Regions from separate parts of the Pseudomonas sp. BE134 genome, predicted to be linked through region 3. Evidence: predicted binding sites of a transcription regulator. Region 3 holds the regulator's gene; each other region holds the start of a gene.
What was found. The regulator FliA, encoded in region 3, starts transcription of late flagellar genes. The targets are predictions, from matches to a motif close to CTAAAGTTTNNNNNNNNNNNGCCGNTAA.

Region 1 (10,035 bases), on a different contig from region 3:
AGCCAGCTCCCCGCCGGCCCCGGTGGATACTGGCGCGACCATAGCGCATCGACATACACCGGTTTCGGCCAGCCGCGCACTTGAAGTTCCTGCAACGAACCTTGGCCAAACCGCGCCACCAACCACCGCGGCAACGGCGCCCAGCCAAACCCGCCCTCGGCCATTTCCAGCAGCATCAAATAGCTCGGTGCCGACCAGACGCGTCCTTTTGCCCGACTTTCATACGGATTGACGATGGTTGCCAGACGCAGTTCACGGTGCTGTTGCAGCACGTCCTGATCGACATGAGCGAGCGCCGTCAATGGATGCGTGCGGGAGACGAACAGCGCGATTTCCGTGCGTTCGTCGACGGTCGAACTGACCAGATCCGGTGGATAGCTGTCTTGCATTTCAGCGAACGCCACCTGCGCCCGACCGCGTTGCACCAGCGAAATCAAGTCATCGCATTCGGCAATCAGGCATTCGAGTTCCAGGTCCGGATAGCGCTGTTCGAAAGCACTCAGTGCGGCTTCGAACCGGTCGGATTGATAGGTGTCGGAAATCGCCACCGTCAGTTTTGGCTCGACGCCTTGTGACAGCTGGCTGGCGGTGATTTCCAGCCGGCTGGTGGCGGCCAGAATTTCTTCAGCCCGTTGCAGCATCACATGCCCGGCCGGGGTCAGGCTCGGCTTGCGACTGCTACGGTCGAACAGGACCAGGTTCAAATCGATTTCCAGGCTGGCCACCGCCGCGCTGATGGTCGATTGGCTGCGCCCCAATTTGCGTGCCGCTGCGGAAAACGAACCTTGGGTCGCGGCCTCGACAAACGCCAGTAACACTTCGTGAGACGCCATGAACTATCGCCTTGATCGATGGTTATTGGTTATGAAGTATCGGTGTGGTGAGGGATCATGGCAACCACCGTCACTCAGAGGAGTCTGGTCATGAGCGTCAACAAATCCATCACTGAACGTGTTTTCCAGGCCGTTGGCTTCGAACTGCTGGCCGTCCTGATCTGTACCCCGTTGCTGGCGTGGATCATGGACAAACCGATGCTCGACATGGGCGTCGTCACCATGGCAATCGCGGCGCTGGCCCTGGCCTGGAACGTGGTGTTCAACGGCCTGTTCGACCGCGTGCTCAAGCGCTGCGAGATTGCTCGCACCGCGTGGGTCCGGATGGTCCATGCGTTGCTGTTTGAGGGTGGTCTGGTCGCGCTCGGTGTGCCACTGATTGCCTGGTGGCTGAAGATCAGCTTCTGGGAAGCATTCCTGCTCGATATTGGCGTGCTGCTGTTTTTCCTGCCGTACACCTACATCTACCACTGGGTATACGACGTGGTGCGGGAGCGGATGGTGACGCGCGGGGTTGGCGAACAGTGTGTGTCTAAAGCGGGGTAATGATCAGACTGTTTTTCATTGGAGGTGTCGCTGGCGAGGGTCTGGCTGGCAATCTCCGGAGGCACACCCCGTAAAACTGTGGGAGCGAGCCGGCTCCGGGCGGCGTTCCGACGATGGGGCCTGCACACTCAACATCATCGTTGACTGTCAGACCGCTATCGTCGGAACGCCGCCCGGAGCCGGCTCGCTCCCACAGGGTTTTGTGTCAGACGTGGAAATAGCCGACGCAGGAGTCAAACGGCAAGCGCTTGAGCTCAATCTTGTTCAGGTCCAGCACTTCGCGCAGGGCTTTTGTTTCGCCCGGGAAGTTGCGGTAAGCGACTTCGTCCAATACCACGATCGCGCCTTTTGGCATGTACGGCAGGAAGGTTTCCAGCGCGACTTTGGTCGATTCGTATAGGTCGGTGTCGAGGATCAGCATGGCCACGACCAGGTCTGGACGGGTCTTGACCCACTCCGGCACGGTTTTGACGATGTCGCCCTTGACCAGCTCGCAACGCGGGATGCGGTTGACCGGGCGCAGCAGGTCGTTGGCGTCGATCATGTCCTGGATCAACGACTGGTCGGTGTCAGAGAACATGGTCTCGTTGACGTCGGCCGGGTCTTCTTTCTTGTCGATGCTCTGGAAGCCTTCGAAGGTGTCGAAGCCAATGATCGAACGGTTGATCGCGTACGGTTCCAGAATCATCGACAAGTGCATGTACAGCATCAGCGAGTTGCCCTTGTACACGCCGCACTCGATGATCGCGCCCGGTACTTCAGCGACTTTCTTGAACAGTTCCATGCGCGACAGTGCAGCGGTCACGCCGATGCGGTTGGCGAACACGAACGGGGCGTCGGCCACGTATTCGGCATCGACCCGTTTCAGAACGTTGGCACGGGTTTCGTTGTACTGGGCCTCGGCAGGCGTGATGCGACGCTTGGTCATTGCTGGATTCCTTGGAAATTCGAGAAGTCGTGGGCGTGGAAATAGTCTTTGAAACCGGCGCCGACGTCAGGGCAGGCGCTGTCGACGTTGATCGCGCCACGCTTGTGCTTGAGGTCATCGAGGTGCATCAGGCGGAAATCCACGCTGAAGCGGGTTTGTTCGGTGTGGTTGGCGACCGTGCCGTGCAGGTGCGAGCCGGAGAAAATCAGCATCTCACCGGTGTTGCCGGCAATGCGTACTTCAGACGCGGTATTGATCGCCTCCAGCGGCACCGGGTGCACGCGGACTTCCTCCTTGAGGTTGTCCTTGGCCTTGTGCCGCTGGTTGTTGATCCAGTCGTTGAGGCTCCATTCACTGGAAGTGTTCTTCACCGGCACGTCGAAGTAGCCGGCGTTGATCATCATGGTCTGGTCGGGGCGGATAGTGTGCACCGGCATCCAGGTGTTGATCTGGCAATCGACGCTGCCGTACCACGTGTCGCGATGCGGTTTGTACGCGTAGCTGACACCGGCATGCAGGTAGTCATAGTTGGGCACCACGCGAATACGCGGCACGTCGAAAATGTAATCGCGCGGGTCGACACCGATCTCGTCGATAAACGACAGGATCAAATCCTTGGCGCGCTGGCTGTTGGTGAACTGGCCCTTGAGGCGCGTCACCAATACCACGAATTCTTCCACCGGCATCAGCGTGTGCAGGGCCTGGTGGTTGGTCTCGCCGTCGAAAGCGGCGGTGATGCTGTCCTGAGCGAACGCACACAGCTCTTTGGCCGCCCGCAGCTGAGTGTTCAGGAAGATGTCGCCGGCGTAGATAGCTTCTTTGAAGTCAGCTTTTTGCTGAAGCTGATTGATATACAGATTCACGATTCCACTCCTGAATGCATCGAGTCTCCTAAGAGTCGGCAACACGTTAGCAAACTGAAGTGCCAACCGGCGGGTGGTCGCTCAATAAATGCGTAAATGCCTGTTTTTGCGACGAAATGCTTTTCGCACAGGCAAAAAAATCCCTGTAGCAGCTGGCGAAGCCTGCGTTCGGCTGCGCAGCAGTCGTAAATCCTGTGCACGCGGTTTGTCTGATGTACCACGCGTTATGGTTTACGACTGCTGCGCAGCCGAACGCAGGCTGCGCCAGCTGCTACAGGGTTTTGTGTTTAGTCAGAACAGTTGGGTGAATAACCAGTACAGGCTGCCCGACAACAGGATCGCCGCCGGCAAGGTCAGCACCCAGGCCATGAGCAAGTTACGGATGGTCTTCATCTGTAAACCGCCACCGTTGGCGACCATGGTCCCGGCCACACCCGACGACAATACGTGGGTGGTCGACACCGGGAGGCCGAACATGTCCGCCGCACCAATCGTCAGCATCGCCACGGTTTCCGCCGAGGCGCCCTGGGCGTAGGTCAGGTGGGTCTTGCCGATCTTCTCGCCGACCGTCACCACAATGCGCTTCCAGCCCACCATGGTGCCCAACCCGAGCGCAATCGCTACCGCGATCTTGACCCAGGTTGGAATAAACCGCGTTGAGTTATCGATCTGCTGCTTGAACAGTTGCAGCTTGGCGCTGGTGTCGGCGTCGAAATTACCGACCTTGTTCTTGTCCATCAGGCGAATGGTTTCGCTGGTCAGGTACATGTCGTTACGCACGTTACCCACAGCGTCGGCCGGCACATCGGAAAGCGAGCCGTAACCCTTGACCTGAGCGCCAATGCTGCCGGTGAGTGCGGCGAGCGCCGGCACCAGTTGCGGCGTGGCTTCCTTGCTGCGCACGTAGTCAGACAGCACCGGGCGCGGGTCGGCCGGGGCCAATTGCGGTGCAGCCTTGACCAGCGCCTGCTGGGTCACTTGCGCCACGGCGGCAAACTGCAGCGCCTGGTCAGCCGGCATGGCGCGGTTCAGTGCGTAGGCCATGGGCAGCGTGCCCACCAGAATCAACATGATCAGGCCCATGCCTTTCTGGCCATCGTTGGAGCCGTGGGCAAACGACACGCCGGTGCAGGTCACGATCAACATGCCGCGAATCCACCACGGTGGCGGGGTGTTGCCTTCAGGGGCCTTGTACAGCGAGCGGTTCTTGACGAATGCGCGCAGCGCCAGCAACAGCAGGGCGGCGAAACCAAAACCGACCAGCGGCGAGAGCAGCAACGCATAACCGATCTTGGTCGCCTGTGCCCAATCCACACCGCTGGTGCCGTCACGGCCGTGCATCAGGGCATTGGCCACCCCAACGCCGATGATCGAGCCGATCAGCGTGTGAGAAGACGAGGCCGGCAAGCCCAGCCACCAGGTGCCGAGGTTCCACAGGATCGCGGCGATCAACAGGGCGAAAATCATGGCGAAGCCGGCGGACGAGCCGACTTGCAGAATCAGTTCCACCGGCAACAGGGCAATGATGCCGAACGCCACCGCACCGCTGGACAGCAGCACGCCGAGGAAATTGAAGAACCCGGACCACGCCACCGCGAAATTCGGCGGCATCGAGTTGGTGTAAATCACTGTCGCCACGGCGTTGGCGGTGTCGTGGAAACCGTTGACGAACTCAAAGCCGAGGGCAATCAATAGCGCCACACCCAGCAGTAAATACGGGGTCCAGGTGGTGACGACCGTGCCGACTTCTTTCACGTCGCGCATCAGGCTATAAGCCGTGAACAGCAACCCGATGGCCAGCACGCCAAAAAAAATCACCAGCGTGAAGGCGCTGGGTTTTTTATCGAGTTGGGGTCTGGTGCTGCTGACGGGTGCCTGAGCTTTGGCGGGGAAGGAAGGAGTAGCCATTACGGACAATCCTGAGGAAGGAGGAATGTCAGTGATGGTCGTTCCAATTTGTTACAGGGGGACTGTTCCAAGTCAGGGTTTGGGGTTTTTGTTATTCCGTTGATCCGAATCCACCGCTGCTACAGGGCACTGTGAGGTTCAGTAATCCTGGCGCTTACGAAACGCCCAACGTCCCGCAATCACGGTAAACGTCGCGACCAGCGCCACCAGAATCCAGAACCCCTCCGGATCGCCCGACAGTGGTACGCCGCCGACGTTCATGCCAAAGAAACCGGCAATGATGTTGATCGGCAACGCCAGCACTGTCACCACCGTCAGGGTGAACAGGGTGCGGTTGCTCTGCTCATTGAGGTTGGCGGCGATTTCTTCCTGCAACAGCTTGATCCGCTCACCCAACGCCATGAGGTCGTTGATGATCAGCGCAAACTCCTCGGTGGACTTGCGCAGCTCCTTGACGTCCTCCTTCTGCAGCCATTGCGGCGGTCGATTGAGCAGGCGCAGCAACGAACCCGGCTCCAGCGCCAACAGGCGTTGCAGGCGCACCAACACCCGGCGATTAGCGCCCAGTTCGGCCCGGTTGGTCGACAGCCGCGACGACAACAATTCATCTTCGATCTGATCGACACTCAAGCTGGTCTTGCGCACGATTTGCGTCAGCACCTCGCCCTGGTCACGCAGCAAATGCACCAGCAACTCCAGGGGCGAGCGAAAACATTCACCGGCCTTCACCGAGGAGCGCAGCTTGTCTACCGAGTGCAGCGGTTGCAGGCGCGCGCTGATGATCAGCCGACTGCGGGCGCACACCCATAGCGTCGAGACATCCGAGGAGATCATGCTGCTGAGGTTGAACACCACATCGTTGACCACTGCCAGCAGGGCTGAATCCACATGCTCGATGCGCGTCGAGCGCGAGCCTTCGTGCAGTGCTTCGAAAAATTCGTCCGGCAGCTCCAGATGACTTTTCATCCAGCGCTCGCACGCGGCGTGGGCCAGGTTCAGGTGCAGCCAGAGGAATTGGTCGTTGTCGTCGGGTTGTTGCAGGTAGTGCAGCGCCTTGGCTGAATCAATCTCGCGCCCGCGTTCACCGGGGCGGAATACGAAACCGTACAGCAGGCCAAACAGGTCCGGGTCGCGATGGCTTTGGTCGATGCTGTGGTTCATGAGTGCTCGCAAGGGAGGCGCCTGTCGCGGGTTTTACAGGTTCACTTGAGCGGCATCATCGCAAGGATTTTTGACAGTTTTGTGACAGGGTGATGGCGGAAAAACAGCGGCTCTACCGGTGGTCGAAATAGATTAAAGAACCGCTCTGGACCGCCGATCACGCTTACTTAACGTGCGCGCCCTTGGCCATGAGCCACGGTCGCTGACAGGGATGTCGGACACTGTTCACGCCTTGTAATGGCGTGTCTCCCCCCTTGTCATGAGTATCACTCGATGCTGCAAAAATCCCTGAGAGCACAAATTCTCGCCTTGTTGAGCGGTAGCCTGCTGGCGATGTTACTGATTGCTTTGGCTTGCTTTCATTTTCTGTCCAGTGGTGTTCAGAGCTATGCGAATCTGATCGATGGCCCTCTGCGCACTTCACAGTTGATCGATGAAGCCAACCTGCAATTCAAGGTGCAAGTTCAGGAATGGAAAAACGTCCTGCTACGAGGCAAGCAACCGGCGGACCTGGACAAATACTGGAAGCAATTCGAAGACCGTCAGCGTGAGGTGCAAAGCATCCTCGGTGAGCTGGCCGGGCAGAAGGGCATCGAGCCGCAACTAAAGACCCGCATCGAACGTCTGCGTGATGAACACCGCTTGCTGGGCGCCGCGTACCACAAGGGCCGCGATGCCTACGTGGCCGCCGGTGCCGATCCAACAGCGGGCGATACCGCAGTGAAAGGCGTGGACCGCGCGGCCAGCGATCAGATGAGCGAATTGGTCAGCGAATTGCGAAAGCAGGGCAACGAGCAGGCAAAGTTGATCAGTGCCGACGCTGACCGCACGGTATTGCTGGGGATCATCGTGATGCTCGCTTCGGGCTTGTTGATTGGTCTGTTGAGTCTGTGGCTGGTCAACCGCAACCTGGTCGAACCGATTCAAAAACTGATCGAATATGTAGCGCACCTCAGCCAGGGCAAGATTGGCGAGCGTGTGGTCAGTACCCGTCAGGATGAGCTGGGCAAGTTAGCTGTCGCAGCCAATACTTTGCGCGATTTCCTCGCCGAAACCTTCAGCCATTTGCAACGCAGCGCCAAGGATCTGGACAGCGCCAGTGGTGAACTGAACTCCATCGCCGGCCTCATGGCGGGTGGCACCAACGAGCAGTTCAACCGCACCGATCAGGTGGCCACGGCGATGAACGAAATGTCCGCGACCGCACAAGAAGTCGCCCGTCACGCCGCCGACGCCGCACGGGCGGCTGACGATGCCGACCAGTCCGCGCAGCAGGGCGAAAAAGTCATGCAGGGCACCATCCGCACCATCACTCAGATGCGCGGTGAAATTGCCAACACCGCCACGGTCATTCGTCAGTTGGAAACCGACAGCGGTCGCATCGGCAAAGTGCTGGAAGTGATTCGCGGCATCGCCGAGCAAACCAACCTGCTGGCACTCAACGCCGCCATCGAAGCGGCCCGTGCCGGTGAGGCCGGACGTGGTTTTGCGGTGGTCGCCGATGAGGTCCGCAGCCTGGCCCAGCGCACGGCGGCATCGATCATCGAAATCAACCAGATCATCCAGACCGTGCAAACCGGTGCCGTGGACGCGGCCCTCGCCATCGAAAGTGGTCAGACACGCAGTGAGGAAAGCGTGCAACAAGTGACCGAGGCCGGGGCGATGCTGGAGCGGATCACCCAATCCGTCGAAGCGATTCGCGACATGAACCGCCAGATCGCCACTGCTGCTGAAGAGCAAACGTCGGTCGCCGAGGACATTTCACGTAACCTCACCGAGATCACCAGCATCGCCAGTACCAACCTGGACAACGTGCAACGCACCGAAGCCGCGAGCCAAAACCTGCATGGGTTGTCGTCGCAGTTGAATAAAGTGACGGCGCGTTTAAGCGCTTAAGCCTGCACAGGAAGACTGAAGGTGTAAACCTTATTCAGGACGAGACGCCAGATCCAAAAAAGCCGCACGATTGGCAAATCGTGCGGCTTTTTGCGGTGTGTATCAGTCGTCTTGTTTGTTTTTCAGGACTTCGCCGGTGGCGGCATTCAAATCCACGTCCCATTCAACACCTTTGGCGTCGCGCAATTCGACTTCGTATTCGTAGCTGTTGAAGTGGTTGTCCAGATCGCTGTCGGTAATCGTGGCACCCGGGTGCAACTTCATAACGATCTGGTTCAGTTCTTCCAGCGGCTTGATCTTGCCATCTTTGGCCAGCTGAGGGATCTGATTGACAGTAACGTCTTTAGCCTGAGCCAGGCCTGCGGTGAGTATCAGGGCGGCGGCAGTGAACAGGGCAGTCAGGGTTTTCATGAGGTTCTTTCCTTGGATTGATCTGTTTAAGTAGGATCAGATTAGCGGGGGCAACTTAATTCATCCTTAATTCCCGTTACCGGATCGTTCCCACGCAGAGCGTGGGAACGATCTTTAGGGTTTCAATACCCGTTATTTTGCAGCAACTGCGCAACCGTCCCGGCCGCCGGCCGTTTATAAAACTTCAACAACTCACTGGCCCGATTGGTAAAAATCCCGTCAACCCCGGCCTCCATCACCTTCTGGTAATCCACCGCATCGTCAATGGTGTAAACGTGCACCAACAAACCCTGATCGTGGGTGAATTGGTTCATCCACGGTTTCACCAGGTCCGAGTAGCTCTGGTCGCCACCTTCGGTCAACGCGGCGGAGGGGCCGGTGCCGATGGCGCCCTGGGCCTTGGCATACTCCACCCATTGCTGGAATTCGGCTTTGTCTTTCGGTTCCTGTTTGGCGTAGTAGGTGGCTTTTTCCTTGTCGCCGGACTCGGCGAACGTCACCTTGGATTGCGGCTCGATGCTGCCTTCGCCGACCCACAACAGCAGGATCTTCGGCACTTTCGGCATTTCCTGTTGCAGCAGTTCGAGGCTACTCTTCTCGAACGTTTGCAACACCACTTTGCCTTTGCCCTGACCGACCGCCACATCACTCTTCGCCAGTTTCGAACCCACCGGGCTCAGCCAGCCACGGTCCTGCAACTTGTCCTTGAGGTCGCGCTCGATGCCGGGGAATTGCTTCGGCTCTTTGGTCTCGATGTACAAACCGGGTTTGTGCAACGGGTTGCCCTGGGCGATGTCGATGATTTCGTCCAGGGTCAGGATTTTCAGGCCAGCGTAGGAAGGACGCGCGCGATCCGGGTAAGCCGTGTTGAACCAACTGCCGGCGTCGAGGGTTTTCAGCTCGGCAATGGTGAATTCGTTGGCCACGCTGTCCTTGCGCTCAGGGAATTTGGTGGCGACGTCCGTGGTGCGTTGCAGGTTGTTGTCGTGCAGGGCAAACAGCACGCCGTCCTTGCTGCGTTGCAGGTCCAACTCCAGATAATCAGCCCCCAGGTCGCGGGCCAGTTTGTAGGCGGCGGCGGTGGATTCCGGAGCATCGAACGACGCGCCACGGTGAGCGATCACCGCCGGGTGCGGAATGCCCAATCGGCTTGCCAGCGCGTTCGGGGCGGGTTCGCTGGCGGCCTGTGCCTGGCCGAGGCCGAGCATCAGACTCAGCAACAGGGCGCTTTGGGTGATGGTAACCGGCATGTCGAGATCCTTTCGCAGAGAGATTTTCAAAGACGTCTCTTTTAACAACTGAGCGTTACCAGCGCTATCGCCAGACCGACATAAACGTGTTTGAAACAGATTTTTTCAGCGCCCATGGGCGCTGCTTTGCAGTACTCTTGGCCACGGCAGTTTCCCCGGAAGAGGGAAACCCGCGTCATTTCCCTTGCGTGTAAACCATCGATCACCGGTCGTTACCGACCTTTTGTGAGGTTTATATG
Region 2 (10,035 bases), on a different contig from region 3:
TTCGGCGCCAGGCTCGACGTGTCGATTTTCAGGTCAGTCAGCACGCCGTTGATGATCTTGCCATTGGCGTCTACGCCATAACCCTGCAAGCGATTACCGTTGTTGTCGACCACGTAGTTTTCGGCGTTGGTCTTGAACGCGCCGGCACGGGTGTAGCTCAGGGAACCGTTGTCGCTCATGATGAAGAAACCGTTGCCCTGGATGCCCATGTCCAACACGTTGCCGGTGTTGTTCACATCGCCCTGGCCGAACTGTTGGGAGACGTTGGCCAGGCGCACGCCGTTGCCGATGGTCTTGCTGCCGGTGCCCAGGCGGGTGGCCGAGTACACGTCTTCGAATTCTGCACGGGAGGATTTGAAACCGGTGGTCGCGACGTTGGCGATGTTGTTGCCGGTTACGTCCAGTTGTTTGTTGGCTGCATAGAGACCGCTAAGGCCGATATTGAAAGACATATTCCACTCCTTTGTGCCGTGTTAGTCGGCTCTATATACCAATGGTTTGTACTTTGGACAGGGCAATGCTGCCCAGGCCGGCCAGGTTCAGCATCAACTCACCGCCGGTCTGGCTGATGGTCACGCTGTTGACGGTTGCGGGCAGGTAAGTCACCAGCGAGGTCGCCTGGCTGTCGTAAGTCGCGGTGGCGGCGAACTTGTACGTCCCGGCCTTGGCCACTTCGCCCGCATCGTTCTTGCCATCCCAGATGAAACTGGCGTTGCCGGCTGCCTGGCTGCCCAGGTCGATGGTGCGAATGACTTTGCCATCGGCATCGGTGATCTTGACCGTCACCGGGTTCGTCGATGCCGGCACGACCGCCGTACCGTTGAAACTTTTGGAGGTATCGACCACGGCGGTGTCGGTCTGGGCGACAACCGAGCGGCCGACCAGCGAAGACGCTTGCAACGCTTGCGACGAGTTGTAATTGCCGGCAATGCCGGTGACCGTATCGTTGAGCGTGGTGATGCCTTCCAGGCTACTGAACTGCGCCAACTGAGCCACGAACTCACCGTTGTCCTGCGGCTCCAGCGGGTTCTGGTTTTTCAGCTGGGTGACCAGCAATTGCAGGAATGCGTCCTTGCCCAACGCTTTCTTGCCAGTGGCACTGCCAGTGGCTCCGGCCAGGCCGTCGTTGCTGGTGGGGTTGGTCTTGACCGAAGAATTGGCTAAAACATCCTTGATGTTCACGCCGACGCTGGTATCGATAACACTCATCTGAGTCGCCCCTTATCACTGACCGAGGGTCAGGACCTTCTGCATCATGGTTTTGGCGGTGTTCATCATTTCGGCGTTGGTCTGGAACGAACGGCTCGCGGAAATCATGTCGGCCATTTCTTCGACGACGTTGACGTTCGGGTAGTAGACGTAACCCTTGGCGTCGGCAGCCGGATGGTTCGGCTCGTAGCGCGCTTCAAGGTTGCTCTGGTCTTCGACCACGCCCAGCACTTGCACGCCTTGACCGGCAGCATCCTGGTTCTGGAACAGCGAATCGCTGCCGCCGCTCTGGCCGCCCTGGAACATGGTGGCGAACACCGGGTGACGGGCGCGATAGGTCTGGTCGATGCTCGACGAAACGGTTTCGGCGTTGGCGATGTTCGAGGCCACGGTGTTCAGGCGCGTGGTTTGAGCGCTCATGCCGCTACCGGCAATGTTGAAAACACTGGAAAGGGACATGGCTTACTCTCCGCGCAGGGCTGACACCAGCCCTTTGAATTTGCTGTTGAGCAGGGTGAAGCTGGCCTGGAAGCCGACGGCGTTTTCCGCGTAGTTCGACTGTTCCAGCTGGGCGTCCACGGTGTTCTGGTCAATCGACGGTTGCATCGGCGTGCGATACAGCAGCGACTCGTCGCCATTGCCCAGGCCTTGGGCTTCGATATGACGGCTGTTGGTCATGTTCAAGGCAAACGTACCGCTCTTGGTTTTCTCGTTCTGTGCGGCGAGCACTTTCGAGAAGTCCAGGTCCCGAGCCTTGTAGTTCGGGGTATCGGCGTTGGTGATGTTGTTGGCCAGGACTTCGGCACGCTGAGCGCGGAAGCCCAGGGCTTGTTCGTGGATACCGAGCGCTTTATCGAAGCTGATGCTCATGTCGGGAAACCTTCGGGTGACCTGATTTTTCGTAACAGGAGACATAGCAAGCGGCGTGCCAAATGAAAAAAGCCCATAAACCGGGGCTTTGCCGGGAGTGGCAAGGCGGCAATGCCAGAAAAGCGGCAACCGGTTTCCGCCATCTGCCGCTTTTCTGCCGCTTTCTCACTGGCAACTCCATTCCCCTGTGGGAGGTGCTGGAGGAAAAAAATCAGGCATAAAAAACGGGAGCCCTCTGAGGTCTCCCGTTTTTTTGATCCTGCCAACGAATCACTTCGCCTGGTAAATAATCCCCGGGCTGCACTGGACCATCTGGTAATGATCCGGCAAACCGTTCAGCGCTTCGGACGCGCCGAGGAACAGATAGCCACCTGGCTTGAGCGTGCTGTGAATGCGCAACAGGATGTCTTTTTTCACCTCGGCGGAGAAGTAGATCAGCACGTTGCGGCAGAACACGATGTCGAACTTGCCCAGCGCTGCGTAGCTATCCAGCAGGTTGAACGAGCGAAACTCCACCCGGCTCTTGATCGGCGCCTTGATTGCCCAGCGTCCCGGCCCTTTCGGGTCGAAATAACGCTGAAGGCGCTCGGGCGACAGACCACGGCCAATCGCCAGGCTGTCGTACTCGCCAGTCTTGCAGTTGGTCAGCATGGTGCCGGACAGATCGGTGGCCACAATCTGCGCGCCCATCTTCAATTGGCCCAGGTTGACGCGCTCGAACTCATCGATGGACATCGACAGCGAATACGGTTCCTGCCCCGATGAACAGGCCGCCGACCAGATCCGCAAGCGCTGACCAGGTGCGGCCTTGATGGCTTCGGGCAACACCTTGTTCTTCAATACTTCAAAGGGATAGGTGTCACGAAACCACAAGGTTTCGTTGGTGGTCATGGCATCCACCACCATCTCGCGCAAACCGCTGCGTGGCTGGGTCTGAATGCGCTGGACCAGTTCACCCAGCGACTTGATGCCCTGCTGTTCCATCAGTTTGTTGAGACGGCTCGAGACCAGGTACTGCTTGTTTTCACCGAGCAAAATGCCACAGGCCTTTTCCAGGAAGACCCGGAACTGTTCGAAATCCAAATTACCCGTAGACAAAGATGCCGCCTCTTAAATCGTATGAACCACCAGGAGCAGAAGGCTCCTAGCTGATATCTGCTGCTTTGATCCGGTCGACTACCCGGGATGCCAGGTCATCAGGACGGAACTTGGCAAGGAAGTCATCGGCACCGACTTTCTTGACCATCGCCTGATTGAAAACCCCCGACAACGAAGTATGCAGGATGATATGAAGCTTTTGCATGCGTGGGTCGTTGCGGATCTCGGCCGTCAGCGTGTACCCGTCCATCTCCGGCATCTCGATGTCGGAAATCATCATCAGGAACTCTTCTTCCGGCTTTTTCCCTTCGTCGACCAGCTTGCGCAGGTAATCCAGCGCTTGCCTGCCGTCGTTCAACGCCACCACTTCAACGCCGACGGTTTGCAGGCAACGAGTGACCTGCTTGCGCGCCACCGACGAGTCATCGACCGTCAAGACCTTCAAGGACAAGGCCTTGTGCTGGGTCTCGACATCGATCACACCGGCTGAAATCGCGTCCGGTGTCGGCGCTACTTCCGCCAACACTTTTTCGACGTCGATGATTTCGACCAGCTGGTTGTCGACCCGCGTCACAGCCGTCAGGTAATGATCGCGTCCGGTACCCTTGGGTGGCGGATGAATCTCCTCCCAGTTCATGTTGACGATGCGTTCCACCGAGCGCACCAGGAAACCCTGGGTCTTGGTGTTGTACTCCGTGATGATCACGAACGGATTGCTTTGATCTTTCAACGCGCCGGAGCCGGTCGCCATCGCCAGATCAAGAATCGGAATGGTTGCCCCCCGGATACTTGCCACACCGCACACGACAGGACTGGATTTGGGCATCAGCGTGAGTTTGGGGCATTGCAGCACCTCCCGAACCTTGAACACGTTGATCCCATAAAGCTGCTGGCCGTCGAGACGGAACAACAACAGCTCGAGGCGATTCTGCCCTACCAGTTGCGTGCGCTGGTTTACCGCATCCATTACACCAGCCATGCACCGACTCCTACACAACGCTTGAGTGTGTTGCGACGCGCTGTCATCACTAAACGGCACGGCGCTTGCTTTTGAACGCTTATGAACACAGAACCGACATTTTTTCGACGCCTGACATCAAACGCTCGCCAATGGCTTTGCGCGATATCGGCCGTGTGCCTGTTCAACGCTGACAGTCCTGCCCTTGCTGATGCAGTTACCTTGCCTGACATGCTTATCGGCGTCACTCAGGGCTTTCTTGAGTTCACTGTCGAAGACTATTTGGCGAGCAGTCAAACCGAAGGTCGCTATGAGATTCAGGTCAACCAGCTCGACCCCCGACTGCGTATGCCCCTGTGCGACAAGGAATTGACAGCCACTTTAGAGAGCCCGGCGACCCCGATTGGTCGGGTCACGGTCAAGGTCCGGTGCGACAGCAGCGCCCCCTGGACGGTTTTCGTACCCGCTCAAGTCCGCCTGTTTCGCGACGTTGTCACCACCACCCGACCACTCAAGCGAGCCGGCTATATCGAACCGGGTGACGTCATGCTGCGCGAACGAGACATCAGCCTGATCAGCCAGGGTTATTTCACCTCCACGGATCAGGCGATCGGGCAGAAACTGACCCGACCAACGGTCACCGATCAGGTCCTGACGCAGGTTCATCTGGAACAGGCCGAAGTCATCACCAAGGGCGACCAGGTGGTGATTACCGCCCGCAGCGGTACGCTCAGCGTGCGCATGCCGGGCGAAGCCCTGTCGAATGGCGGTTTACGTGAACAGATTCGGGTGAAAAACCTCAACTCCCAACGGGTCATCAAGGCGCAAGTCATCGCGCCAGGCCAGGTGGAAGTGACCATGTAGAGATCTCTGTGGGTGAAAATATGGCGCTGACCGTAGCTGTTCCCTAAACTGTGCCGCACGCCGGAAATGCGCTGGCGCATGCACGCTCATTGATAAATGGGCCTAAAGTTTTTGCAGGGAGAGCCGAAAACATGGCAAGCGTCCAAATTCCCAGAGGTTTTTAATCATGGTCATCGACTTCAATCGTTTGAACAGTTCCTCGTCACTGCCCGGCAGTACGCGTACCAGCGCCAGCAAGGACACTGCCGAAGCCGGCAAATCCGCGCCGCTGAATACCCCGGCAGAACAGGCCAGTACCGCCAAAAGCGGGGAATCGGTACACCTCAGCAATGAGGCTCAGCAGTTGCAGAAGGTCACTGACAAGCTGCGCGATCAGCCTGCCGTCGACAACGCCCGGGTGGCCGAGTTGAAAGCAGCGATTGCCGATGGCAGCTATAAAGTCGACAGCAACCGTGTAGCCAGCAAACTGCTCAACTTCGAAGCCCAGCGCTAGGCCACGGCCTGCGCCAGGCTTTTGGACGCTTAAACCCCAAGGCCAGCCATGCACGACACTAATTTACTGCAACTGATCATCGACGACTTCGCTCCAGCTCAACACTTGCTGGAATTGCTGCAGACCGAGTCCCTCGCACTGCATGGTCGCGACATGCCGCTGCTCGAAGACATTCTGGCGAGCAAACAGGCAATGATCATTCTGCTCGAACAGCATGGCCGCAAACGCAGCGAAATCCTCGCCAGCCTCAACCTGCCCACCAATCGCCAGGGCCTGGAGCAACTCGCCAGCCAATCAAGCGTCGGTGAGCAACTGCTGGAACAGAGCGACGCGCTGACAGCCCTGCTGACTCAGTGCCAGACGATCAATGTCAACAATGGTCAGTCGATCCTGATTCAGCAGGCCGCCACGGCCAATCAGCTGAAAATTCTTACCGGCGGCGAACCACCCGCGCTTTACGATGCCCGCGGATCGACCTCCCACTTAGCGAAGCCACGCCCGCTCAGTCAGGCTTGAACCTGTCGATGAGTTCGCTCTATCAAGACGTGCCACATGCTGGCAATATGCCGGCTATGCGCAGTCATATTTTGTCCGGAGAATGATGAACCGTGTCCTATGCCTTAAACGCGGAAGATGCTCCGCAGCCACCCAAGGTGCTTTCCACACCAATGGAGATCGCTGGCAACCTTCGGCAGCTACAAGAGAGTCATGACCCGCTGATCATTACGTTTCATGAGCGCAACCAGCGTTTCCAGAGCTATCTGGTAGACGTCGATCGTGACGCCAACATGATCGCCCTGGACGAAATGGTGCCGCGCGATGGCGAGCGCTATCTGCTGGCGGGCGAGTCGTTTCGGGTCGAAGGCTTCCATGATGGTGTGCGCATCGCCTGGGAAAGCAACGGCCCACTGAGCATCGACGAATTCAGCAACACGCGCTGCTATCGCGGCAAACTCCCTGACGAAGTGGTTTACCACCAGCGCCGCAACGCCTTCCGGGCGGCATTGAAGCTGGCGCAGTTGGTCGAGGTCGAACTGGGTGGTGAAAAGCTCAAATCGCCGGTCAGCGGCAAGCTGCTGGATATTTCCGCCACCGGCTGCAAGCTGCGTTTTGACGGCGACATTACCGGCCGGCTGCAATTGGGTCAGGTCTACGACCGCTTCACCGCCGCCCTGCCCTTCGGCAGCATGACCACACCCGTGGAGTTGCGTTATCTGCACTTCGAAGAAAAGGTCTCCACTACCTTCGCCGGTATCCGTTTTCATAACATGAGCGGGCTGGTGCAGCGTCAGGTCGAGCGGTTCGTGTACCAGCTTCAACGTGAAGCACGGCGCTTCGACAAAGACGACCTCTGATACGACGCGTCAAAAAAACGGGCAGTCCCTTGCGGTGACTGCCCGTTTTTTTATGCATGCAAAATCAGGGTCTGGCTTCAGTAAAACTTTGTTCGCGTCCCGAGTCAGGGTCTTGTGGTGGCGTCGAATCTGCTTCTGGCTCCACTTCGGGTCCCGGTTCCGATTCTGGATGGGGCGGGCTGTGCATCTGCTCCTGCACGACCTGCTCATCGACCCGTGGATCAAGGCACGCCACCAACGGTGAACTCGACATGCTGTCCGGCATGGCCACGTGATGCAGCGGCGCATCGTCGACCTGATGCAGGTTGGTGACCGCTTTCGGGCGGATCCGCCACACCAGCACCAGCGCGAAGAAACTGAAAAACGCATAAAGCATCTGGCTGCCAAACAACTTCATCAGCACCCCGGCGACCAGCGGCCCGATGCTGGCGCCGACGCCGTAGGTCACCAGCAGCATCGCCGTCAGCGAGACCCGACGATCTCCTTCGACGTGGTCATTGGAGAACGCTACCGCCAATGGATACAGGCAGAACTGCACCAGCGAACACAGGAACCCGGAAATGAACAACACCTCAATCGGCACGACCTTCAGGATCGCCAGCGGTAACGCAGCCACGGCCAGACTGAAGGCAAAACAGCGGATCAACAGTGCCCGGTCATAACGGTCGGACAGCCAACCCAGCGGCCACTGCACCAGCAGGCCGGCAAAAATACAGCTACCCATGAACAGACCGACCTGCTCGTTGGACAACCCCTGTTGGGAGGCATACAACGGCGCCAGACCGTAGAACGAACCCACGATCAGCCCCGCCCCCAGCACCGTACTCAACGACTGCGGCACGCGCTTGATGAAGAAGCGCGGCTCCATTGGGGCCGGGTGCAACGCCGCCGGGTGAATCCGTCGAGTCAGCGCCACCGGCACCAGGCACAAGGCGAAGCACAGGGCGACCAGCATCAGCAGTTCCAGGCCCAGGCCGGGGTGCATGACCAGAATCAACTGACCCAGTACCAACCCCAGATAGGAAGCGATCATGTAACCGCTGAACACCTTGCCGCGCTTGTGGGCGTCGGCTTGTTCGTTGAGCCAGCTCTCGATGACCATGTACTGGCACATCATGCCCAGGCCGACGATCACCCGCAGGAACAGCCAGGCCGGCAGCCAGTCGGTCAACCCATGGCCGAGCACGGCCGCACCAACAATCCCGGCACACGCGGCATACGCACGGATATGCCCGACCCGGGCAATCAGTCGGTGACCGATCTTGCCGCCCAGCACCAGGCCGAAATAGTTGGCCGCCATCAACGCACCGACCCACAGGCTGTCGACGTTATCGGCGGCCAGGCGCAAGGCCAGGTACGTGCTTAACAGGCCCGAGCCGATCAACATCATCAGCGAGGCGAAATACAGAGCTCGAAAGGATTTCCAGATTTGGCGCATCGGCGTTCCGAGCGGCTCCTTGCAGTGAAGATCGGACTATCGAAACAATAGACCGAAGACGGCGAAGCGTCAGGCCCGGGTTGCTAAAACACGCCGTTCCCAGGGAGTAAGTTCGTCAAAGAAGCGGGTCAGCTCAAATGGACTTCGAAGCGACGTAGCCTTCGATGAACTCATTGCCAAACAGTTCCTTCGCCAATTGGCTACGTTTCAGACGCTCAAGTACAGCCTGCAAGGTACAGGGCTACGAAAAGATACTCGGCAGCTCAGATTCGTCCTGCCAGAAGGCATTCGACGACGCATACGGGTGGCACGCCCCGAACAAAATAGACTTTGCCCGCTCAGAATATCAAGCAGCGCCACACAATAAAGAATTGTCAGGGCAGGTAAAGGCTGAACACTCCACCGCCCAACGGACCGCCGTTGCTGAGCCGGGTACTCCCGCCGACACCATTACGCTGGTGCAGCGCGGCAATCCGACCGGCAAAATACAGGCCCAGGCCGGTGCTGCTACTGCTGTAATTGATGCCCTGCACATAGTCGGCCTGAAACTCGATCATCTCGCAGGGATAGCCGTCGCCATCGTCATTGACGGTCAGCACCAACTGGCCGCCCTCGTCACTGACGCTGATCAGCAATGACTGGCGCGCGTAACGAATGGCGTTGTTGATGATGTTGGCCAACACCGAGGCAACCAACTCACGGTCGAAGAAACCCAACGGGCTCAAAGGGTCGACTTCATAGGTCGCGATAATGCCGCGACTGGCGAAGACTTCCTGATGGCTGGCCAGTTGCGCTTCCAGAAAGTCATCCAGATCATGGTAGGCCGGCTGCAACGGCAGCTGATTGACGCCCAGTTTGTACAGGCCCAACAACTGCACCAGCATGCCATTGAGGTGCGCGAACTCATACTCGATGACGCCCTGCTCCGGGCTGTGCTGCGCCGGATCGGGCAAGCGGGACAGCCACTGGCTGTGAGCCTGAATCAGCATGGCCAACGAGTTCTTCATGTCGTGTACGGTGGAAGCGATCACCGTCGAAAAATCCAATGCCGGGTTGTCTGGGCTCATCCGCCGAACGCCTTGATTTTCAGTTTCTGATAGCGCGGATAACGCGCGTCGGTGTCGGGCATCAATCCGACCATTTTCAGGCAGACCCGACATTCTTCGATTTCGGCCGACGGCACACTGGTATCAGTACCGTGCAACAGCGACTGCGCCATGTTCAGGGCGATACTGATGTTTTTGGGCTGCATCGCCAGCGCTTTGCGGAACACCGCTCGGGCCTCCGCCAGGTTGCCGGTCTTGTACACCCGCACGCCCTGACGGTTAAGGTCGGCGGCCGCGTTGCTGGAACTGAGGATCGTCGGGTCATCGGTCAGCTTGGCGATCCCCTTCATCACCACCGGATCGTCGCCGTAGATTTCCGCGCAGTTTTTCAACATCGACGCTCCGGCGCTCGCCTGACCAAGCATCTGCAACTGCTTGGCCACCAGCAGCGCCGCTTCGGCACTCATGAATTGCTCCATGCCATCGAGGCGCATCATCGCTTGCTCGGTGAGCTTCTCGGCCGTTTCGGCGTCGTTTAGCAACAGACTGGTGGCTTTCATCAGGCGCGCACGAATCTGCAGGCCCGGGTCGCTCGGGTTCTCCTTGGCCACCAGGCTGAGGGTCGTGTTGATTTCCAGGCGAGTGCGGGTATCCAGCCCTTTCTCGCTGCCTTTGCTGATCAGGGCGTGTGCCAGTCCCAGATT
Region 3 (10,035 bases):
AGTTGCGGGCGAGAGGTGATCTTCACTGGCCGATTCATTCAGGCGCTCCGCAAGCAAGGTTCATCTCAAGCCACCTGCGCAACGGATTGCTGCGCCAGCAAATGCTTGAGCAGCGCGCGGTAAGCGAGAACGCCACGGCTCTTGCCGTCGAACTGCGAGGGCGTAAGCCCGGCCCGGCTTGCGTCACGCAAACGGGTGTCGATCGGGATGTAGCCTTGCCAGATTTCTTCCGGGTACTTGTCGCGCAACACCCGCAAGGTTCCGAGGGAGGCCTGGGTGCGGCGGTCGAACAAGGTCGGGATGATGGTGAACGGCAGCGCCTGCTTGCGTGAGCGGTTGATCATTGCCAGGGTGTTGACCATGCGTTCCAGGCCTTTGACGGCCAGGTGCTCGGTCTGCACCGGGATCACCAACTGCTGGCTCGCCGCCAAGGCATTGACCATCAGTACGCCGAGCAACGGCGGGCTGTCGATCACGGCGTAATCGAAGTCTTGCCACAACTGCGCCAGGCTCTTGGCAATGACGAGGCCCAACCCACTCTGCCCCGGCGACTGGCGCTCAAGCGTGGCCAGCGCAGTGCTGGAGGGCAACAGCGAAATGCTTTCGTGACTGGTGGACAACAACAGCTGCCCGGGCAGACCTTGCGGCACGCCGCCCTTGTGCAGGAACAAATCGTAGCTACTGTGTTCCAGGCTGTCGGGGTCGTAGCCGAAGTAGCTGGTCATGGAGCCGTGCGGATCGAGATCGACCACGACCACGCGCTTGCCCGCCTCGGCCAACAAACCGGCTAAAGCGATAGAGGAAGTGGTTTTACCAACACCACCCTTTTGATTGGCAACTGCCCAGACTCTCATTCGAAGGTTCCGCCCGGTCGAACGTGTCGACCGAGAAATAGCTCAACGTGTTAATGCGGGTGACGGAGAATTGACGGCGCTCTCTCGTCCCGGCGACTTGACCGGGGTTGGTGCAGTTTGTGTGCCAGCACGCTTCAACGCGGCATCCGGTTGCGCATGAGCGGTACCGGTGCCGGTCAGGCTGCGGCGTACATCGAGATTGCGCGAAACCACCAGCACCACACGACGGTTGCGTGCGCGGCCTTCAGCGGTGGCGTTGTTGGCTACCGGCTGGAATTCGCCGTAACCCACGGAGGCCAGACGCCCGGGGTTTACGCCCTGCATCGCCAGCATGCGCACGATGCTCGCCGAACGGGCCGAGGACAGTTCCCAGTTGGTCGGGTACTGCGCGGTGCGGATCGGTTGATCGTCGGTAAAACCTTCGACGTGAATCGGGTTGTCGAACGGTTTCAGAATCCCGGCAACCTTGGCGATGATGTTGAACGCGATGTCACTGGGCATGGCATCGCCACTGCCAAACAACAGGCTGGAATTGAGCTCGATCTCGACCCACAACTCGTTGCCACGCACGGTCATCTGGTTGGAGCTGATCAGGTCACCAAAGGCCGCGCTGATGTCATCGGCGATGCTTTTCAGCGGGTCGCTGGAACCGGCAACACCGGCATCGACCTGCTCACTGTCCTTCACCAAAGGCTTGGCCGGTGTCACCGTCACCGGTCGCTCTTCGCCGATCGGGATCGGCTTCAGGGAGCGATCCGCGTCGGTGAAGACTCCGATCAACGCTTGCGAGATGACTTTGTACTTGCCTTCGTTGATCGACGAGATCGAGTACATGACGACGAAGAACGCGAACAGCAACGTAATGAAGTCGGCATAGGAAACGAGCCAGCGTTCATGGTTCACATGTTCTTCAGGTTGCCTGCGACGAGCCATGGTCCATTTCCCCCATCAATCCATGAAGCCCTGAAGCTTCAACTCAATGGAGCGAGGGTTTTCACCTTCGGCGATCGACAGAATCCCTTCCAGCAACATTTCGCGATAGCGCGACTGGCGCAAGGCGACGGACTTGAGCTTGGCGGCAATCGGCAGCAACACCAGGTTGGCACTGGCCACACCATAGATGGTGGCGACGAAGGCGACGGCAATACCACTACCCAATTGGGTCGGATCGGCCAGGTTGCCCATGACATGGATCAGGCCCATCACCGCGCCGATGATGCCGATGGTCGGCGCGTAGCCGCCCATGCTTTCGAAGACTTTGGCGGCTTCGATGTCGCGGCTTTCCTGAGTGTAGAAATCCACTTCCAGGATGCTGCGAATCGCTTCCGGCTCGGCACCGTCAACCAGCAATTGCAGGCCTTTTCGCGAGTAGCTATCGGGTTCGGCATCGGCCACCCCTTCCAGGCCGAGCAAACCTTCCTTGCGGGCGGTCAGGCTCCAGTTCACCACGCGATCAATGCCACCGGCCAGATCAACGCGAGGCGGAAACAGAATCCAGCCAAGGATTTGCATGGCGCGTTTGAAGGCGCTCATCGGCGATTGCAGCAAGGCTGCGCCGATGGTGCCGCCGAGTACGATCAGGGCTGCCGGGCCGTTGGCCAGCGCGCCGAGATGCCCGCCTTCAAGGTAGTTGCCGCCAATGATGGCGACGAACGCCATGATGATGCCGATAAGGCTTAAAACATCCATCAGATACACGCCTCGACCAAGTGCTTGCCAATATCTTCCAGCCCGTAGATCGCATCCGCGAGCTCGGCTTTGACGATGGCCATCGGCATGCCGTAGATCACGCAGCTGGCTTCATCCTGAGCCCAGATCGCGCTGCCGCTCTGCTTGAGCAGGCGAGCGCCTTCGCGACCGTCGGCGCCCATACCAGTCAGCACCACCGCCAGAACTTTGTCGCCGTAGGACTTGGCGGCCGAGCCGAAGGTGATGTCCACGCTCGGTTTGTAATTCAGACGTTCGTCGCCCGGCAGGATTTTCACCGCGCCACGGCCATCGATCATCATTTGCTTGCCACCCGGGGCCAGCAACGCCAGGCCAGGACGCAGGATGTCGCCATCCTCGGCTTCCTTGACGCTGATGCGGCAGAGCTTGTCCAGGCGTTCGGCGAAGGCTTTGGTGAACGCTGCCGGCATGTGCTGGACCAACACCAGCGGCGCCGGGAAGTTCGCCGGCAACTGGGTCAGAACCCGCTGCAGCGCAACCGGACCGCCGGTGGACGTGCCGATGGCAACCAGTTTGTAGGCTTTGCGTTTCGGAGCCGGCGACGACGGCGCAGGCGCATGCGAACGAGCCGGTATCGGTACCGGCGCTGGACGCGGCGGTGCGCTGCTGGCGTAACTGCTGACGCTTGCAGAAACAGGCACAGGTGCGGGCATCGGCGCTGACACAGCGGCCGGGGCCGGTGCGCTGTAGGTGTTGGCGCGACGGTTACTGCGCGAAATGCTGAGAATCTTCTCGCACAGCAGTTGCTTGACCTTCTCCGGATTGCGGGAGATGTCTTCGAAATTCTTCGGCAGGAAATCGACGGCACCGGCGTCCAGCGCATCGAGGGTGACCCGGGCGCCTTCGTGGGTCAGCGAGGAGAACATCAACACGGGCGTCGGGCAGCGCTGCATGATGTGTCGAACAGCCGTGATGCCATCCATCATGGGCATCTCGTAGTCCATGGTGATCACGTCCGGCTTGAGGGCCAGGGCCTGATCGATCGCCTCTTTTCCGTTGGTCGCCGTACCGACGACCTGAATATTCGAATCCGCTGAAAGAATTTCCGAGACGCGGCGGCGGAAAAACCCCGAATCGTCCACCACCAGGACTTTGACTGCCATAAACACTCCATTAGACGGAGCGAGGCTCAGTCGCCCCGCTCCACCAGAATCAAATACGCCGCGTGGCGTAACGCTTGAGCATGCTCGGTACATCGAGAATCAGCGCGATGCGGCCGTCACCGGTGATGGTGGCGCCTGACATGCCTGGCGTTCCCTGGAGCATTTTGCCCAATGGCTTGATGACCACTTCTTCCTGGCCCACCAACTGATCGACGACAAAGCCGATCCGCTGGGTGCCCACCGAAAGGATCACCACATGGCCTTCGCGCTGCTCTTCGTGAGCGGCGGAGCTGACCAGCCAGCGCTTGAGGTAAAACAGTGGCAGCGCCTTGTCGCGCACGATCACCACTTCCTGGCCGTCCACCACGTTGGTGGTCGACAGGTCGAGGTGGAAGATCTCGTTGACGTTCACCAGCGGGAACGCAAATGCCTGGTTGCCGAGCATGACCATCAGCGTCGGCATGATCGCCAGGGTCAACGGGACCTTGATGACGATCTTCGAGCCCTGGCCCTTGGTCGAGTAGATGTTGATGGAACCATTGAGCTGGGAAATCTTGGTTTTCACCACGTCCATGCCCACGCCACGACCCGACACGTCGGAGATCTCGGTTTTGGTCGAGAACCCTGGCGCGAAGATCAGGTTGTAGCACTCAGTGTCGCTCAAGCGATCCGCTGCATCCTTGTCCATCACTCCACGCTTTACCGCGATGGAACGCAGGACCTGCGGGTCCATGCCTTTGCCGTCATCGGAGATCGACAGCAGGATGTGGTCGCCTTCCTGTTCCGCAGCAAGAATTACCTTGCCGCCACGGGACTTGCCCGAGGCTTCACGTTCTTCCGGCGACTCGATGCCGTGGTCGACAGCATTGCGCACCAAGTGGACCAGAGGGTCGGCCAGGGCCTCGACGAGGTTCTTGTCGAGGTCGGTTTCTTCGCCGACCAGTTCCAGGTTGATTTCTTTCTTGAGCTGACGAGCCAGGTCGCGAACCAGACGCGGGAAGCGCCCGAACACTTTCTTGATCGGTTGCATCCGGGTCTTCATGACCGCGGTTTGCAGGTCAGCCGTCACCACATCAAGGTTCGACACAGCCTTCGACATGGCCTCGTCAGCACTGTTGGCGCCCAGGCGAACCAGGCGGTTACGCACCAGCACCAACTCACCGACCATGTTCATGATTTCGTCCAGACGCGCGGTATCGACCCGCACCGTGGTCTCGGCTTCGCTGGCCGGTTTTTCCGCTGGCGGCGCGGCCGGAGCACGGGCCGGGGCCGGTGCGGCGGCGGCCACCGGTTTCGGTGTTTCGGCTTTGGGCTCAGGCGTCTTGGCAACCGGTGCCGGTGCGACCGCCTTGGCGACTGGCGCCGCGACGAAAGAGGCGGCAGAACCGGTCGCTACTTCGCTGAACTTGCCTTTGCCATGCAATTCGTCGAGCAGCGCTTCGAACTCGTGATCGGAGATCAGATCGCCGCCCGCTGCAGCTGCAGTCGGCGCAGCCGGTACCGATACCGAAGCAATGGCCGACTCCAGCGCATCCACCGCAAAGTTGCCTTTGCCGTGCAACTGGTCGAGCAGTGCTTCAAATTCGTCATCGGTAATGTCGCTACTGTCGCCTGCTGCTTTCGGGGCAACGGGCGCGGCGGGTGCGGCGGTCACGGCATCGACAGCGAACTGGCCTTTACCGTGCAGTTGATCGAGCAGTGACTCGAACTCGGCGTCGGTGATTTCGTCGCTGGCCGCGGCATCGTTGACCGGCGTGGGTGTAGCAACCGGAGCTTCGGCCTGAGCCTTGACAGCGTTCAGCGAGTCCAGCAGTTGTTCGAATTCGTTATCGGTGATGTCGTCCGATTCAGTTTCAGCAGCAGGTGCTTGCGCCGCTTCAGCAACGGGTGCCTGTTCATCGGCCGATTGCGGCTCGGCCAGACGGGCCAGTGCCGCGAGCAATTCAGGTGTTGCAGCCGTGATAGGGCTGCGCTCGCGGACTTCGCTGAACATGCTGTTCACCGCGTCCAGCGCTTCCAGGACCACGTCCATCAGTTCCGAATCCACGCGTCGCTCACCCTTGCGCAGGATGTCGAACACGTTCTCGGCGATGTGGCAGCACTCCACCAGCTCGTTGAGCTGGAGGAAGCCGGCGCCCCCTTTTACAGTGTGAAAACCGCGAAAAATTGCATTGAGCAAGTCCGCATCATCCGGTCGGCTTTCAAGCTCGACCAGCTGTTCGGACAGTTGCTCCAGAATCTCGCCGGCCTCAACCAGAAAATCCTGAAGGATCTCTTCATCGGCGCCGAAGCTCATTAAGGGGGTGCTCCTGAGGTCTAAAAACCTAAAAAACCTAAAATGCTAAAACTCTAAAATCCTAGGCTGGATAACAAATCGTCCACATCGTCCTGACCGGACACAACATCTTCTCTTTTATCGGCATGAATCTGCGGACCTTCACCCTGAGAGAGATGTTTTTGCGGATCTTTTTCAGCCAGCATCGATTCACGGTCATGTTCGATACCCGCAAAGCGATCTACCTGGCTGGCCATGAGTACGAGCTTGAGCAAGTTGCTTTCAACTTCGGTGACCAATTGAGTCACGCGCTTGATGACCTGACCGGTGAGGTCCTGGTAATCCTGAGCGAGCAGGATGTCGTTGAGGTTGCTCGACACCGTGCGGTTGTCTTCGGTGCTGCGAGTCAGGAAACCGTCGACCCGACGGGCCAGCTCACGGAACTCTTGCGCCCCGACTTCGCGACGCATGAACCGGCTCCAGTCCGTGCTCAACGCCTGGGCTTCTGCGCTCAAGCTGTTGACCAGCGGCGTGGCGCTCTCCACCAGATCCATGGTGCGGTTGGCCGCAGCCTCGGTCAGCTTGACCACATACCCCAGGCGCTCAGTGGCGTCCGTGATCTGTGAAACTTCCTCGGCTTGCGGCATGTCAGGGTCAATCTGGAAATTGACGATCGCGCTGTGCAGCTCGCGAGTGAGCTTGCCCACTTCCTGGTACAGGCCGCGGTCACGGGTCTGATTGAGCTCATGGATCAATTGCACAGCGTCGCCGAACCGGCCCTTTTCAAGGCTCTCGACCAGTTCCACTGCGTGTTTTTTCAGGGTCGATTCAAAATCGCCCATTGAAGATTCTTTATGCTCCATAGCTCCCCCGTGGCGCAGTGGATCAACCGATGCGTTCGAAAATCTTCTCGATTTTTTCTTTCAACGCCTGGGCCGTGAAGGGTTTGACGACATAGCCGTTTACACCGGCCTGGGCCGCTTCGATGATCTGCTCGCGCTTGGCTTCAGCAGTCACCATCAGCACCGGCAAGTGCTTGAGCTTTTCATCGGCGCGCACGTGGCGCAGCAAATCGATACCGGTCATGCCAGGCATGTTCCAGTCCGTTACCAGAAAGTCGATGCTTCCGCTGTTGAGAACCGGAATGGCAGTAGTGCCATCGTCGGCTTCGACCGTGTTGGTGAACCCAAGGTCACGCAACAGGTTTTTTATGATCCGCCGCATCGTTGAGAAGTCATCAACGATGAGGATTTTCATGTTCTTGTCCAATTCGACCTCCAAGCAGTCTTAAACGCGCCCAGCACCTGGACACGCCATTTCATTCAAACCGGCAATGCATTCGATGACTGTCTGGAGCACAACAGATCGCGACCAGTGCCGTTCAAAACCGCACCAGACTCGTTCGCAGTGTCCCCCACACTGCCTTCAGCGCGCTCGCCACTCCCCCAAACGCCCCCGCAAACGGGCCGCGCACTGGCTGTGTAACTGGCTGACCCGCGATTCGCTGACCCCCAGGACCTCACCGATTTCCTTGAGATTCAACTCTTCGTCGTAGTACAGCGCCAACACCAGTCGCTCACGCTCCGGCAAATTGGCAATCGCGTCCGCCAGCGCCGCCTGGAAGCGTTCATCTTCCAGATCGCGTGACGGCTCGAGATGAGCACTCGCGCCATCCTCGTGCAGCCCTTCGTGTTCGCCGTCCTGCAACAGATCGTCGAAACTGAATAAGCGGCTACCGAGGGTGTCGTTCAAAATCCCGTAATAATCGTCGAGACTCAATTGGAGTTCGGCCGCAACCTCGTGATCTTTAGCGTCACGACCGGTTTTAGCTTCAATAGAGCGAATTGCGTCACTGACCATGCGGGTATTTCGGTGGACCGAACGCGGAGCCCAGTCCCCCTTGCGCACTTCATCAAGCATGGCGCCGCGGATTCGTATGCCCGCGTACGTCTCGAAACTCGCGCCCTTGCTGGCGTCGTATTTGGTCGACACTTCCAGCAGGCCGATCATCCCGGCCTGGATCAGGTCTTCAACCTGAACACTGGCTGGCAGACGGGCCAGCAAGTGGTAAGCAATGCGTTTGACCAGTGGCGCGTAACGCTCGATCAGCTCGTACTGCGCGTCACGTGCCGAGTTCTTGTAGAGGTTGTAGCCACTGGCTGTCATAGAACGGGACCCGCGGTCTGCTGCACCAGCCGCTCGACGAAAAACTCCAGGTGCCCGCGCGGGTTGGCAGGCAATGGCCAGGTATCGACCTTCTGCGCGATGGCCTTGAAGGCCAGGGCGCACTTGGAACGCGGGAAGGCTTCGTAAACAGCGCGTTGCTTCTGCACGGCCTTGCGCACGCTTTCGTCGTAAGGCACCGCGCCGACGTACTGCAGAGCGACGTCGAGGAAGCGATCAGTGACCTTGGTCAACTTGGCGAACAGGTTACGACCCTCTTGCGGGCTCTGGGCCATGTTGGCCAGGACGCGGAAGCGGTTCATGCCGTAATCGCGGTTAAGCAACTTGATCAGCGCGTAAGCGTCGGTGATGGAGGTCGGCTCGTCGCAGACCACCAGCAAGACTTCTTGCGCTGCACGAACAAAGCTGACGACCGAGTCGCCAATACCCGCAGCCGTGTCGATCACCAGGACGTCGAGGTTGTCACCGATGTCGCTGAAGGCCTGGATCAGGCCGGCGTGTTGAGCCGGGCTCAGGTGAACCATGCTCTGTGTGCCGGAGGCCGCCGGAATGATTCGAACACCGCCCGGCCCCTGCAACAGAACGTCGCGCAGCTCGCAGCGGCCTTCAATCACGTCGGCCAGGGTACGTTTGGGTGTCAGTCCCAGCAGGACGTCGACATTCGCCAGGCCCAGGTCAGCGTCCAACAGCATGACGCGACGGCCGAGCTCGGCCAGGGCCAGTGACAAATTCACTGACACGTTAGTCTTGCCGACGCCACCTTTGCCGCCGGTCACCGCAATCACCTGTACGGGATGCATGCTGCCCATGTTATTTCTTTACCTTGTCTTGCATAGACGGAGGCCACATTACTGGCTGCGCGTTCGCTAAAGGAACAATGCATGGCAGGCCATCGATGTAGGTACAAAAACTGTTCATTACTACCTTAGCCGACCTGCTTGGTCGGGCTGTGGTAAATATCAGCGAACATATCAGCCATGGCTTCTTCGCTGGGTTCTTCCTGCATTTGTACGCTAACGGCGCGGCTGACCAACTGATGACGTCGCGGCAGATGCAAATCATCCGGAATCCGCGGGCCGTCGGTCAGATAAGCCACCGGCAACTCATGACTGATCGCCAGGCTTAACACCTCGCCCAGACTTGCCGTTTCATCCAGTTTAGTCAGGATGCAGCCAGCGAGCCCACAACGCTTGTAGCTATGATAAGCGGCTGTTAGAACCTGTTTCTGGCTAGTGGTTGCCAACACCAGATAATTTTTTGATTTGATGCCACGTCCGGCCAGGCTTTCGAGTTGCATACGCAGTGCCGGATCGCTGGCCTGAAGGCCCGCGGTATCAATCAACACCACGCGTTTGCGCAGCAGCGGTTCCAGCGCCTGTACCAATGACTGCCCCGGATCGACATGGGTCACCGACACATTGAGAATCCGCCCGAGCGTCCTGAGCTGCTCCTGGGCGCCAATGCGAAAGCTGTCCATGCTCACCAGCGCGATATTCTGTGCACCGTACTTGAGTACGTAACGGGCGGCGAGCTTGGCCAGGGTGGTGGTCTTGCCCATACCGGCAGGACCGACCATGGCAATCACACCGCCCTCTTCCAGTGGCTCGACTTCCGGTGTGGCGATCATCCGCGCCAAATGCGCCAGCAACATGCGCCACGCCTGACGGGGTTCATCAATGTCAGGAATCATAGCCAACAAATCGCGGGACAACGGGCCGGACAGGCCGATGCGTTGCAGGCGACGCCAAAGGTTAGCCTGGGCCGGACGGCTGCCTTGCAGCTGATTCCAGGCCAGCGAGCCGAGTTGCACTTCCATCAGTTCGCGCAGGCTGTTGAGCTCAAAACGCATCGAGTCGAACGCACGTGGGTCAACACCGCCGGCGGCAGGTGC

Region 1: the regulator FliA is predicted to act here: its motif matches at 6,372-6,399, upstream of J2Y56_RS12590 (methyl-accepting chemotaxis protein).
Region 2: the regulator FliA is predicted to act here: its motif matches at 5,102-5,129, upstream of flgM (flagellar biosynthesis anti-sigma factor FlgM).

The regions. Positions count from the first base shown of each region.
Region 1 is NZ_JAVDUA010000012.1:148,255-158,289, reverse strand. It holds gene J2Y56_RS12620 (LysR family transcriptional regulator) at 1-833, opposite strand, end outside; gene J2Y56_RS12615 (multidrug/biocide efflux PACE transporter) at 924-1,379, shown strand; gene J2Y56_RS12610 (TylF/MycF/NovP-related O-methyltransferase) at 1,585-2,307, opposite strand; gene J2Y56_RS12605 (hypothetical protein) at 2,304-3,170, opposite strand; gene J2Y56_RS12600 (inorganic phosphate transporter) at 3,462-5,078, opposite strand; gene J2Y56_RS12595 (transporter) at 5,217-6,239, opposite strand; gene J2Y56_RS12590 (methyl-accepting chemotaxis protein) at 6,477-8,135, shown strand; gene J2Y56_RS12585 (PepSY domain-containing protein) at 8,238-8,546, opposite strand; gene J2Y56_RS12580 (glycerophosphodiester phosphodiesterase) at 8,669-9,796, opposite strand; gene J2Y56_RS12575 (DUF2025 family protein) at 10,033-10,035, shown strand, end outside.
Region 2 is NZ_JAVDUA010000012.1:82,556-92,590, forward strand. It holds gene flgE (flagellar hook protein FlgE) at 1-452, opposite strand, end outside; gene flgD (flagellar hook assembly protein FlgD) at 484-1,209, opposite strand; gene flgC (flagellar basal body rod protein FlgC) at 1,225-1,668, opposite strand; gene flgB (flagellar basal body rod protein FlgB) at 1,672-2,079, opposite strand; gene J2Y56_RS12270 (hypothetical protein) at 2,142-2,300, shown strand; gene cheR (protein-glutamate O-methyltransferase CheR) at 2,350-3,177, opposite strand; gene J2Y56_RS12280 (chemotaxis protein CheV) at 3,224-4,156, opposite strand; gene flgA (flagellar basal body P-ring formation chaperone FlgA) at 4,238-4,999, shown strand; gene flgM (flagellar biosynthesis anti-sigma factor FlgM) at 5,166-5,492, shown strand; gene J2Y56_RS12295 (flagella synthesis protein FlgN) at 5,541-6,008, shown strand; gene J2Y56_RS12300 (flagellar brake protein) at 6,101-6,847, shown strand; gene J2Y56_RS12305 (MFS transporter) at 6,912-8,285, opposite strand; partial or broken gene J2Y56_RS12310 (glutamine synthetase) at 8,355-8,526, opposite strand; gene J2Y56_RS12315 (sensor histidine kinase KdpD) at 8,660-9,352, opposite strand; gene J2Y56_RS12320 (tetratricopeptide repeat-containing response regulator) at 9,349-10,035, opposite strand, start outside.
Region 3 is NZ_JAVDUA010000026.1:39,121-49,155, forward strand. It holds gene J2Y56_RS20695 (CheW domain-containing protein) at 1-38, opposite strand, end outside; gene J2Y56_RS20700 (ParA family protein) at 66-854, opposite strand; gene motD (flagellar motor protein MotD) at 897-1,787, opposite strand; gene J2Y56_RS20710 (flagellar motor protein) at 1,803-2,543, opposite strand; gene J2Y56_RS20715 (chemotaxis response regulator protein-glutamate methylesterase) at 2,543-3,685, opposite strand; gene J2Y56_RS20720 (chemotaxis protein CheA) at 3,735-5,981, opposite strand; gene J2Y56_RS20725 (protein phosphatase CheZ) at 6,035-6,823, opposite strand; gene J2Y56_RS20730 (chemotaxis response regulator CheY) at 6,846-7,217, opposite strand; gene fliA (RNA polymerase sigma factor FliA) at 7,386-8,126, opposite strand; gene fleN (flagellar synthesis regulator FleN) at 8,123-8,953, opposite strand; gene flhF (flagellar biosynthesis protein FlhF) at 9,070-10,035, opposite strand, start outside.